Regions from separate parts of the Pseudogracilibacillus sp. ICA-222130 genome, predicted to be linked through region 3. Evidence: riboswitches for the same ligand, from Rfam matches in the RefSeq annotation. Region 3 holds a riboswitch; each other region holds the start of a gene.

Region 1 (4,293 bases), on a different contig from region 3:
TCATTTTATTTCCCCCTAATAATTAACTTTTGTCTACTGCTTTTGCAGCTTTGTCTCCAATCCATTGGAAAATTTGTACTAATAATAATAAAATTACGACCGTTAAAATCATAATGGTATTATCATATCGGTAGTAACCAAATCGAATTGCTAAATCACCGATTCCTCCACCACCAACGAAACCAGCCATTGCAGAATAAGCTACTAAACTAATCACGGTTAATGTGATGCCTTGGATAATACTAGATTTGGCTTCTGGAAGTAATACATCTTTAATAATCATCCAAGGTGTTGCACCAACCGCAATTGCTGCTTCGATCACTCCCTTATCAATTTCACGAAGGGATGTTTCCACAATTCGTGCAAAAAATGGGATGGCTGCAACCGATAAAGCAACACTTGCAGCAGTAGGTCCAATCGAGTTACCGACGATTAATTTTGTAAATGGTGTAATAGCTACCATTAAAATAATGAACGGGATGGAACGAATGACGTTCACAACAAATCCGAGGACAGATTTTATCGGTTTATTTTCAAGAAATAGTCCCTTATCCGTGACGAATAAAATAATCCCTAATGGCAATCCGATGATGAGTGCAACGAGTAGCGCAATACCTATCATATATATCGTTTCCCCAAATGCTTGCGTCATTTCGGGTAACAGTTCCACAATACGGTCCACATCAAATAACATCACGAATCACCTCCACATCTACTTGTTGTGATGACATATAATCGATTGCTTTGTCGATTTCAGTTTTGTCACCTTTCATTTCCATGACGAACATTCCCAGTGGACGTTCTTGAATATATTCAATTAAACCGTGTAAGAAATTTCCTTTTACATCAAATGTTTGAATCATATCGGAAATGACGCTTTCGCCAGCAATATCTCCACGGAACGTAATTTTAACAATTTGTCCGGTGCATTTTTGTAACATTTCTTCTGGTACATCGATATTCACAACATCTTTAATGAATGTTTTCGTTAAATCATTTTTCGGTGCAGAGAAAATATCATATACGTTTCCTGATTCCACAACTTTTCCATCCTGCATAATAGCCATACGGTCACAAATTTCTTTCACCACATTCATCTCATGTGTAATTAATACAATCGTAATATTTAATTCTCGATTAATTTTCTTTAATAACTTTAAAATGGATGAGGTTGTATTCGGATCGAGAGCAGAAGTAGCTTCATCGCACAGTAATACAGATGGTTCATTCGCTAGTGCACGAGCAATACCAACTCGTTGTTTTTGACCACCACTTAGTTGGGCCGGAAAGACATCTTTTTTATCTGCTAAATCTACCATATCTAAAAGTTCTTCGACACGTTGATCAATCTCTTTTGCTGGTGTGGATGCTGCTCGTAAAGCAAATATGATATTTTCAGCAACTGTTTTTTGACTTATGAGATGGAAATGTTGGAAAATCATGCCGATTTTTAAACGTGCTTTACGTAGGTTGTTTGCATTCAAAGACATTAAATCAAGCCCGTCGACTAATATTCGTCCTTTTGTAGGTCGTTCTAGTAAATTAATACAGCGTAATAAGGAACTTTTACCTGCCCCAGAATATCCGACAATACCGAAGATTTCTCCTTCGTTAATCGTTAAAGATACATTGTCGACACCAATGACATCTCTATCCTTCGTTTGATACACTTTTGTTAAATTTTCGATTTGAATCATGGCTAGTCTCCCTTTTAAAAACATAAAAAAACTTCTTTCACAAATATGAAAGAAGAACTGTTAATTTTCAGCTTATCTTCCAGAAATTTGTACGTTCTGAAGGAATTGGCACCTTCCATAATGGGGTTGCCGGACGTCATTGGGCCTTGTCCCTCGGTCACTCTTGATAAGTTATCGACTTATATAATTGTAGCATTTCATATTAGTCAAACTAATATATTTAATCATAGCTATTTTCGTTTAATTTGTCAATAATAACTGAAAATTTCTTTCTTTTCGAAAGTATATTCTTTATACTTGTTGTAGAATGATAGAATTGAAATGAGGAATATTTATATGAAATTATCGAATCGATTACAGAGATTGCCGGCACATTTTTTCTCGCAATTAACCAAAAATGTTCAACAAGCTGTTAGGGAAGGGAGAGATGTTATTAATCTTGGAAGAGGAAATCCTGATAAACCAACGCCGTCTCATATCGTAACAGCTTTACAGGATGCAGTAGAAGATCCAGTCACACATGGATATGCACCATTTCGAGGTACGACGGAATTGAAAGAAGCGATAGCGATATTTTATAAACGTGAATACGGAGTAAATCTAGATCCGGAAACAGAGGTTGCTATTTTATTCGGTTCGAAAGCGGGAGTTGTCGAATTACCATTGGCGATTATGGATCCAGGAGAAGTTCTCTTACTTCCAGACCCAGGTTATCCAGACTATTTATCTGGTGTTAGTTTGGCAGATATACGATTCGAAACGATGCCATTACTAGAAGAAAATAACTATTTTCCTAATTATGATGTTATAGATGAGGATATTAAACGAGATGCAACATTAATGTATTTAAATTATCCAAGTAATCCGACGAGTGCAGTAGCAGATGTTCCATTTTTTGATGAGACAGTCCAATTCGCGAAAGAAAACAATATTGCAGTAATGCATGATTTTGCTTATGGTGGAATCGGATTTGATGGTGAAAAACCGGTAAGTTTTTTACAAGCAGACGGGGCGAAAGATGTCGGGGTGGAAATGTATACGATGTCGAAAACATTTAATATGGCTGGATGGCGCGTCGGATTTGCTTTAGGAAATAAGGAGATTGTCGGTGCGATTAATTTATTACAAGATCATATGTATATTAACCAATTTCCTGCCGTTCAGCGTGCAGCTGCAAAAGCATTGTTAGGAGAGCAAACGGCAGCGAAAGAAATAGTCGCTTTATATGAACATCGTCGTAATGTGTTTATCGAAGCTTGTAAAAAAATCGGGTGGAAAGTCGAAGCACCAAAGGCCTCTTTTTTCGCTTGGTTACAGGTTCCAAATGGACATACGAGTGAATCCTTTACTGATTTGTTGTTAAATGAAGCAAATATCGCTGTTGCTCCAGGTAATGCTTTTGGGGCACATGGAGAAGGGTATGTACGAATTGGATTATTGGAGGAAGTAGATCGTTTACGTGAAGCGGTAGAACGGATAGGAAAACTGGACTTATTTTAATCGATGTCCAGTTTTTTCTCCGGATAAAATCCATTTGAAAGAGTGGGGGAGTGGTATGAAAGTAATTGATTTAACCGCAACATTGAACGAAAAAATGGACGTCTATCCTGGAGATCCAGCGGTTACGATTGAAAAAGTCCATACATTTGACAAAAATGGCTGGGAGTTAAGAAGGTTAACATTAGGTACGCATACCGGCACACATGTCGATGCATTTTCGCATATGCATAAAGGAAAAGCAAATGTAGATGAGATTCCGATCGAACGATTTTTTGGTGAAGCACAAGTAGTGCAAAAAGATTCACAATGGCCGAGGGAGATAGGCTTATTCTTTACTGAACCACTGGATGAAACATATATAGATAAATTATTGCACGCAAAACCCTCCTTTGTCGGTGGAGATATGACGGAACGATTAGAAAGAATGTTATTAGCGAACGACATTATTACCTATACAGACCTAATCAATTTAGAAAAAATTCCGTTCCATCAATCTTTTACATTTTATGGACTACCTTTAAAAATAGAAAAAGGGGACGGGTCACCAGTCCGCGCGATCGCTATATTATAAAAGCGATTATTAGTAGTAGCTTTGCAGGAGAAAACGGGGAGGATCAATCCCCGTCTTTTTTTATCATTTTTTCTTGCTTCAACTTACAAATTGGAATATATAAAGCAATGTATACAATATAAAGTTAATAATGGATGATCTAAAGGAGAATTTTTCATTATTTTTCAAAAAAATTAAAACTTTTTATATAAGTGACCGTCTAATATATAGCAGGTGAAGGGGGAGTCCATTGGAGAAAATTACAAAAAAAGCTATTGCTGGAGATAAAGAAGCTTTTATGCAACTTATGGATACTGTAAAAGCTGATATTTATCGAACAGCATTGAGTTACATGAAAACAGAAGAGCTTGCATTAGAAGTAGTACAAGAAGTTACATATCGCGCATTGATTAATATCCATTCAATACGACAACCTGCCTATATTAAAACGTGGTTTATTCGAATTACGATTAATTATTGTAACGATTTAATACGGGAACGAAAAAAAGTGCTGCAATTAGATGAAACGATGATACCATCAGCTTA
Region 2 (4,293 bases), on a different contig from region 3:
GGAGAGACCTACCTATGTCAAACAGTATAACCAATAAATTTTTATTTAATCATATTATGCGTGAAGAAATGAAAAACTTCTTCGAGGGCGAAAATCCTGACTTGAATAGTAGTATTCTTGACGGTACCTTCACTGCGGAAATCCGGTTTAATTCCGCAAGTTCACGAGGAAAACCCGTTGCACTTGCGGATATATTGTATAATTCCGCAAGTTCACGAGGAAAACCCGTTGCACTTGCGGATATATTGTATAATTCCGCAAGTTCACGAGGAAAACCCGTTGCACTTGCGGATATATTGCATAATTCCGCAAGTTCACGAGGAAATCGCGCCACACTTGCGGATATATTGTATAATTCCGCAAGTTCACGAGGAAATCGCGCTGCACTTGCGGATATAATGCTTAATTCCGCAAGTTCACGAGGAAAACTCGTTCCACTTGCGGATATCCGTCACAATTCCGCAAGTTCCCGAGCAAATTCCTCCCAACTTGCGGATATCTAGCATCCCCCCTCAAGCCCCCGTCCCCGAAAAGACCTCGCTCCGCTTCAACCAGCAACCAAAAAACTTACATAACATTCAAATTTCGATAATTTTCTCTCTTATGTTTTAAAGGATAATTGGGAAAAGTAAAACTATGACAAAATATTGGAAAATGCGACAAAATCATTGAAGTTTACGGTGACATTTATTATGATGTTCTACGTGTGTGAAAAAGAACGTACAAAGGTTTGACCGACATTAATGAATCTACAAAAGATAAGACGATTTTTCGATGAAAACGACATAACCGTATCAAATGAAAAACCATCTTACAACATATGGGCATGCCTCTGTAAATTTAAAGACACAAAGGGAGTTTATCATGGAAAACTTTTTTAAAATGAAAGAGTTAGGCACGAATGTTCGAACAGAGATTTTAGCAGGAATGACAACGTTTTTAACGATGTCATATATTATTGTAGTAAACCCTGCTATATTATCTGCAGCGGGTGTGCCGTTTGATCAAGTGTTTATTGCAACAATCGTGTCCGCGGTAGTAGGAACACTCATTATGGCTTTATTCGGAAATTATCCGATTGCTATTGCGCCTGGAATGGGGATGAACGCTTATTTTGTAAGTGTTGTAGCGACACAAGGCGTTTCCTATCAAGCAGTTTTTGGTGCAGTTTTTGTATCGGGGATTATCTTTTTATTATTAACATTTACAAAGTTTCGCCAAATATTAATTGAATCGATTCCAGATTCATTGAAATATGGTATAACAGCAGGAATTGGCTTATTTATCGCATTTTTAGGATTGAAAATGGCAGGACTTGTTGTTCCAAATGAGGAAACATTAGTGTCATTTGGAGACTTGTCGATTCCAGAGACACAATTAGCGGTTTTTGGTATTGTGATCACTTTAATTTTAGTTGCTAGAAATGTAAAAGGTGCTTTATTTATCGGGATGGCGATCACAGCAATTACGGGATATATTTTTAACTTATTAACGATTGATGGCTTTATATCTGCACCACCAGCTCCAATCTTTTTTGATTTAGATATCGGTGGTGTTGTTCAACATGGATTGTACGGAGTAATTTTTGCATTTTTACTTGTCACTATTTTTGATACGACAGGAACGATGATTGGAGTAGCGGAACAAGCAGGTTTAATGAAAAATGGTAAGTTTCCGCGTGCACGTGCGGCGTTAACTGCTGATGCGATCGCAACAACTGTTGGTTCGACATTAGGTTCTACACCATCATCCGCTTATGTTGAGTCATCTTCAGGTGTAGCAGTTGGGGGAAGAACAGGTTTTACGACATTGGTTGTCGCTTTACTATTTTTAGTTTCACTTTTATTTTCCCCATTAGTTGCTGCGATTTCGTCTTTATCAGCAGTAACAGCACCAGCACTTATTATCGTTGGAAGTTATATGTTATTTGGACTTTCAAAGATTAAGTGGAATGAATTTAATGAAGCATTTCCGACATTTATTGTCGTTTTAATGATGCCTCTAACATCGAGTATCGCAACAGGAATTGCAGTAGGGTTTATCACTTATCCTTTATTAAAATTAGTAACTGGTAAAGGGAAAGAAGTGCACCCAATGCTCTATATATTCGGGGTTATCTTTATTATTCAAATGATCTTTTTCCCAGCTCATTAAAAAAGTTTCACGAAATTATTTGACAGTTCTAATAAATCTGTGTATAGTATTATTCAACATCAAAAATTAAATAAAAAGTTTTACATTTTCTTATCCAGAGAGGTGGAGGGACTGGCCCTACGAAGCCTCGGCAACAGACTTGACTAGTACTGTGCCAATTCCAGCAAGCTTTTAGTTTGAAAGATAAGAAGAGTCGAGACAGTATATGTATATTCGAACCTCTTCTTAATCAGGAAGAGGTTTTTTAATTGGAAAAATTCTTCGTCTTCATGAAAAAATGGTTAAAGGTGTGAGGAGAAATGAGTCGTTTACAGGAAGCACATATTAAGTTTCTCGAGAGACATTTAGCGGATTTAGAAAATGGAACAATCACATTAACAGTTCATGATGGATATGTCGCTAGAATTGAAAAACAAGAAAACACATTATTTGATGAACAAGAGAAGTTATCAGAAAAAGAAATTATTTCTATATAAATTTTATTCAGAAAAATCATATTATTTAATTATTTTAGGGGGAATAAAATGACAGACCGATGTAGACAAGAAACTTTTTTAGTGCAAATTGGAAATAATCGTGATGAGCATTTTCGAGCAGTAAGTACACCGATTTATTTTTCAACAGCATTTCGCCACGAGGAAATCGGACTGCAAGATGGATATGATTATATCCGTACAGGGAATCCAACCCGAACAGTACTAGAAGAAGCTGTAGCAGAATTAGAAAAAGGGGATAAAGCATTTGCGACATCATCTGGAATGTCGGCAGTACAACTCGTATTTTCTTTATTTGAAAAGGGTGATCATATTATTTCTTCTAGAGATATTTATGGTGGCAACTTCCGACTTTTCGAGATTTTTGAGAAAAAATATGGCTTTGAATTCTCTTATTGGGACGGAAAAGATTACGAGGAATTAGAAACATTAAAACGAGAAAATACGAAGGCAATATTTATTGAAACACCAACAAATCCTTTAATGCAAACAGTTAAATTATCGAAAATATCCGAGTTTTCACATAAGAATGATCTTCTACATATCGTCGATAATACTTTGTATACACCGTATATACAACGACCGATTGAAGAGGGAGCAGACATTGTCATCCATAGTGCAACAAAGTATTTGGCTGGACATAATGATGTGTTGGCAGGACTTGTTATTGCAAAAGGGGAGGAAGTTTGTGAAGAGCTTAGCTTTTTACATAATTCCATTGGAGCAGTATTAGCTCCATACGATTGTTGGAGCCTGATTCGTGGAATGAAAACTTTAGCATTAAGAATGAGGCAACATGAACGAAATGCAAAACATGTTATCGACTTTTTACAAGACCATCCACTCGTCACAAATGTGTATTATCCAGGAAGGGGCGGTATGTTAAGTTTTGAAATTATAAATGAAAATCTTGTGGAACCATTTTTAAAAGCATTACAAGTTTTCACGTTTGCGGAGAGTCTTGGAGGCGTAGAAAGTTTCCTTACATACCCGGTTACGCAAACACATATGGATATACCGGAAGAAGTAAGGTTAAGCTATGGTTTATCAAATCGACTACTTCGTGCTTCAGTCGGTGTAGAACATGAAGAAGATTTAGTAAATGATTTAGCACGTGCATTTGAGCAAATTCGTACATGAGAGGTGAAGTGATCCGATGAGTTTGTTAAAAGATTTAGAGAAAAAAGTGTTAATTGCAGATGGAGCAATGGGGACGATTTTATATGCGAATGGTGTTGGACGTTGTTTTGAGGAATTGAATTTAACACATCCAGATCAAATCCAAAATGTTCATGAAACATATATCGTAGCAGGGGCCGAAGTGATTCAAACGAACACATATGGAGCCAATTATATTAAGCTGGCAAGATATGGCCTGGAAGAACAAGTGAAAAAAATTAATGAGCAAGCAGTCCAAATTGCGAAACGTGCGAGTAATGGTCGGGCACATATTCTCGGAAATATTGGCGGAATATATGGTGGCCAAACATTAAATGAAAGCGAAGAAGAGATCAAAAGAAGCTTCAGAGAACAGTTATATTGCTTACTACTTGAAGGAGTTGATGGATTAATATTAGAAACGTATTATAGCTTGGACGAATTACGAACGGTTTTACAAATTGCACGAGAGGAGACGGATTTGCCA
Region 3 (4,293 bases):
CTTCGGTTGCCACGTTTACCGAAATTATCGAAATGGACGAGTTGTTTTTCTTCATTAATTGTTTCATCTAAAACACCGACATAACCACCATTTCCCGTTTCATCCCCTACACCTTCTGTTAAAGAATCACCAATAGCAACGACATTAATATCGCTTGTGAAAAAGAAGTTCGCAGCCCGTTTTAATTGATCTGAAATAAAGTCACGTACGGGGTCTTCTTTCATCATTGCTGTTTCTAAATCCTCATCTAATTCTTTATCGTCGCCTTCTATTTCACTCGTTATTTCATCTTCAATGATTTTATTTATAGGTTTTTGTTTTTTGGGCGTAGAGAAAAATGCTAACAAAATGATGCTTATAATAATGATGGACAATATAATTGTTCGTTTAATAAAAATCACACCTATATTTCAATATTATCTATATTATAGATGACATTCCTTGATTATATAAGTACTTTACCAAAATCGTTAAATAAATGTAAACGTATGAAAATAAAGGTATTCATTACATAAAAAGAGAGGAAGCCGATATAGGTTGAAATAACAAAATATTTTGGCCTTTTCTTTCATCATATGCTCTATGGCTTTATCATTTTTTGGGATAAAAAAAGTTCTGTTTATCTTAAAAAAGATAAACAGAACGGTTATTTTTAAATCAAGTTCAATGTCTAGTTTTTTATATTTTCATTATTATGCACGTTTGTTCCTAGCATTTTTCACTGTCGTTACTAGATCATTGTTGGTGATGACGATTGCCTGACCATTTGCCGTCACATCACCATTAGACCAGACGATGGTTGCACCTACATGATTTTCCACTGTTGGCTCGTCCGTATATAGGATATCTACAATGTCTTCTTCTACATCCTGTACATGAACAATACGATATCCTAATGGACGTAATTCATTTGCTTTATCTAGTAACGCATCTGATCCTTGAACGGCAATTGTTTTTGCACGTAACCCTTCAGAACGATCAAATGGCGAGTTCGTTACCCAATCGATCGCTATATGATTGGTCGTTTCCAGCACCGTTTCACCAGTTGCTTGTCCAATTGCACGATCTAATGTAGCTAAAATATCGTCAATCGCCTCAATACCGACAGAAAGACGAACAAGGTCTTCTGTTACACCACTTTTTGCAAGATCTGCTTCATTTAACTGTTGGTGTGTTGTGGAAGCTGGGTGGATGATTAATGATTTTGCATCTCCTACGTTTGCAACGTGAGACCATAATTCAATATGGTCGATCAATGTTTTACCAGCTTCTAGCCCACCTTTAATACCGAATGTAATGACAGATCCATATCCATATTCAAAATATTTATGTGCTAGTTCATGTGATGGATGATCGTCAAATCCAGGGAAGTTCACCCACGTTACACCAGGGTGGTCTTTCAGGAAGTTGGCGATTTTTATGGCGTTTTCGCTATGACGTTCTAAGCGAACATGTAATGTTTCTAATCCTTGTGTTAATAAAAACGCGTTATGTGGGCTTATAGCTGCTCCTGTGTCACGTAATAATTGCACACGAATACGAAGTGCAAATGCAACAGGCCCTAAGTCTGCAAAACGAACCCCACCATAACTTTCATCTGGCTCCGTAAATCCAGGGAATTTGTCACTATCCCAGTTGAAACGTCCGCCATCGACAATAATTCCACCGATCGATGTTCCGTGTCCACCAATCCATTTTGTCGCGGAATGTACGACAACATCTGCTCCCCACTTTAGTGGTTTCGCAAATTTTGGTGCAAAAGTATTATCAATAATTAATGGAATCCCATGTTCGTGTGCAATATTTGCGACTGCTTCCACATCAAACACATTTAAACTAGGATTCGTAATCGTTTCCCCAAAAATGGCTTTCGTTTTATCTGTAATCGCATTGCGAATTGCATCCAGATCTGTCCCATCAACGATTTTTACCGTAATACCGAAGCGTGGCAATGTATGAATGAATAAATTATATGTTCCACCATATAAATTACTATCTGCCACAATTTCATCGCCTGCACTAGCAACATTTAAAATTGCATATGTAATTGCTGCCATTCCGGAAGCAACTGCCACTGCCGCTGTTCCGTCTTCTAACTGAGCGACACGTTGTTCAAAGGCGTCTGTCGTAGGATTCATTAAGCGTGTATAAATATTACCGGGTTCTGTTAATGCAAATAAGTTGCGAGCATGGTCTGTATCGTTAAATACATAAGAAGTAGTTTGATAGATTGGTAATGCACGAGAGCCTGTTGTAGGATCTGGTTCTTGACCTGCATGAAGTAAGATAGTTTCATCTTTCTGATAACGAAATGTTGACATGTAAAACTCCTCCTTAAAATTTTGAACGTATTGTATTTTATTTGAGAAGGTGATGATATAAAAAAACCTCTTCTACATGATTGTAAGAAGAGGGATCATTATGTATTGTCCTCCTCTTATCTTCCAGAATATCATCTGTAGGATTTGGCACCGTTAAAAGCAATTGCTTTAAGGTTGCTGGACTTCTCAGGGCCTATTCCCTCCATCCGTCTTGATAAGAGATATGTCGATGAAATTAGTATCCATTATACCTGTAAATGAATCAAAGTCAATTAATTTGTGAATTTTCTAACTTTATGGACTCTTAATGTAGAAGACACAAATAAAATTAACGCAATCCAAATACATGTAAACGTCACGAAATGTGCGGATGTAAATGGTTCATCATAGAGGAATACGCCGAGTAAAAGCATAATTGTCGGTGCGATATACTGCAAAATTCCTGCTAATGACAAAGGAATGTATGTTACGGCATAGCCGAATAATAATAGTGGGACGGCTGTAGCAACTCCGGATATGAGTAATAGCCCTGTATCCGTCCATGATGTGCTTGCTGCAAATCCTAAATCCACTCCGACAAATGTGCATAAATAAATGAGTGCAATCGGAGTTAATAGTAATGTCTCCACGGTTAATGAATAGGCCGAATCTAGCTTAACGGCTTTTTTTAATAGCCCATATAAACCAAATGATAATGCTAATGCGATAGAAATCCAAGGAAATACCCCATAGGAGACTGTTAAATATATGACACCAAAACTCGCGAATAACAATGCAACTTTTTGCGCTGGGTATAATGCTTCTTTTAAAAATAGGACACCTAATACGATGCTTAATAAAGGATTCATATAATAGCCTAAACTTGCTTGAATGACGAAATCATTATGTACAGCCCAAATATAAATGAGCCAGTTTGCGCTAATGACAATAGATGCTAATGTAATGTAGAGCATTTTCTGTTTATCTTTCAATAATGTTGTACATAATGAGAAAAAAGAGCGTAATTTTCGTGTGAAAAGTAAATATCCAACCATAAATAGACAAGACCAAATGATGCGATTCGCTAAAATGACATCTGGTTCGTATATGTCTAATAGTTTCCAATAGATCGGGAAAAATCCCCATAAAATATATGTAATAATCCCTAACATAATGCCTGTTTTCATGTTTTTATTGTTCATTTACTGCCTCACTTCACTGATGTTTTCTACCATCATTTTACGCCTATGTTCTAGCTGTTGGCAATTGTTCCGACTTTTTCATCCATTCATGCATGGTGAAACAGAATTGTCAGAAAGTTTGTTATACTAGAGTTACATAAATAAGAGGAGGAACGAGCATGAAAAAAATTGAAACGATGTCCATTCATGATGGATATGATGCAAAACAATTGCTGGGTAGTGTTTCAGTGCCAATTTTTCAAACGTCTACATTTGAATTTCAGTCTGCTGAACATGGAGAGAAAAGCTTTAGTGGAGAAGCAGACGGGCATATTTATACACGAATTGGGAATCCGACTGTAGATGTATTAGAAAAAAGGATGGCGGTGTTAGAAGGCGGTGAGCGTGCCTTAGCATTCGGTTCGGGAATGGGTGCCATATCTGCTGTGCTCATTGCACTTACAAAAGCAAATGAGCATATTTTATGCTCGAATGGTTTATATGGTTGTACATTCGGTTTATTAAAAATGATGGAAGAGAAGTATGGAATGGATGTACAATTGACAGACTTTACATCTGAAGAAAAAATCCGCCATGCGATAAAGGAAAATACGGCGGTCATTTATATTGAAACGCCTGTCAATCCGACGATGCAATTAATCGATTTAAAAAAGATAAGTAAAATTGCAAAAGAATACGATATACCTGTCGTTGTGGATAATACATTTTCGACCCCTTATTTACAACGTCCTATAGAACTTGGTTGTGACATCGTAGTACATAGTGCGACAAAATATTTAAATGGACATGGA

What was found. A riboswitch is a leader RNA that binds a small molecule or an ion and turns the genes downstream of it on or off. The one in region 3 is predicted to bind S-adenosylmethionine.
Region 1: it holds a riboswitch for S-adenosylmethionine, as region 3 does, so the genes downstream of both, WKT09_RS05680 (methionine ABC transporter ATP-binding protein) here and WKT09_RS03545 (O-acetylhomoserine aminocarboxypropyltransferase/cysteine synthase family protein) in region 3, are expected to answer to the same signal.
Region 2: it holds a riboswitch for S-adenosylmethionine, as region 3 does, so the genes downstream of both, WKT09_RS10730 (DUF2292 domain-containing protein) here and WKT09_RS03545 (O-acetylhomoserine aminocarboxypropyltransferase/cysteine synthase family protein) in region 3, are expected to answer to the same signal.

The regions. Positions count from the first base shown of each region.
Region 1 covers NZ_JBBKBG010000008.1:64,927-69,219, forward strand. Annotated here, with positions in the region: gene WKT09_RS05670 (MetQ/NlpA family ABC transporter substrate-binding protein) at 1-4, opposite strand, end outside; gene WKT09_RS05675 (methionine ABC transporter permease) at 23-694, opposite strand; gene WKT09_RS05680 (methionine ABC transporter ATP-binding protein) at 684-1,697, opposite strand; SAM riboswitch class I at 1,767-1,870, opposite strand; gene WKT09_RS05685 (pyridoxal phosphate-dependent aminotransferase) at 2,034-3,197, shown strand; gene WKT09_RS05690 (cyclase family protein) at 3,253-3,768, shown strand; gene WKT09_RS05695 (sigma-70 family RNA polymerase sigma factor) at 3,998-4,293, shown strand, end outside.
Region 2 covers NZ_JBBKBG010000028.1:18,837-23,129, reverse strand. Annotated here, with positions in the region: gene WKT09_RS10740 (hypothetical protein) at 15-503, shown strand; gene WKT09_RS10735 (NCS2 family permease) at 865-2,154, shown strand; SAM riboswitch class I at 2,242-2,344, shown strand; gene WKT09_RS10730 (DUF2292 domain-containing protein) at 2,454-2,630, shown strand; gene WKT09_RS10725 (PLP-dependent transferase) at 2,679-3,788, shown strand; gene WKT09_RS10720 (bifunctional homocysteine S-methyltransferase/methylenetetrahydrofolate reductase) at 3,805-4,293, shown strand, end outside.
Region 3 covers NZ_JBBKBG010000004.1:30,373-34,665, forward strand. Annotated here, with positions in the region: gene WKT09_RS03540 (SGNH/GDSL hydrolase family protein) at 1-401, opposite strand, end outside; gene WKT09_RS03545 (O-acetylhomoserine aminocarboxypropyltransferase/cysteine synthase family protein) at 693-2,321, opposite strand; SAM riboswitch class I at 2,435-2,542, opposite strand; gene rarD (EamA family transporter RarD) at 2,594-3,502, opposite strand; gene megL (methionine gamma-lyase) at 3,661-4,293, shown strand, end outside.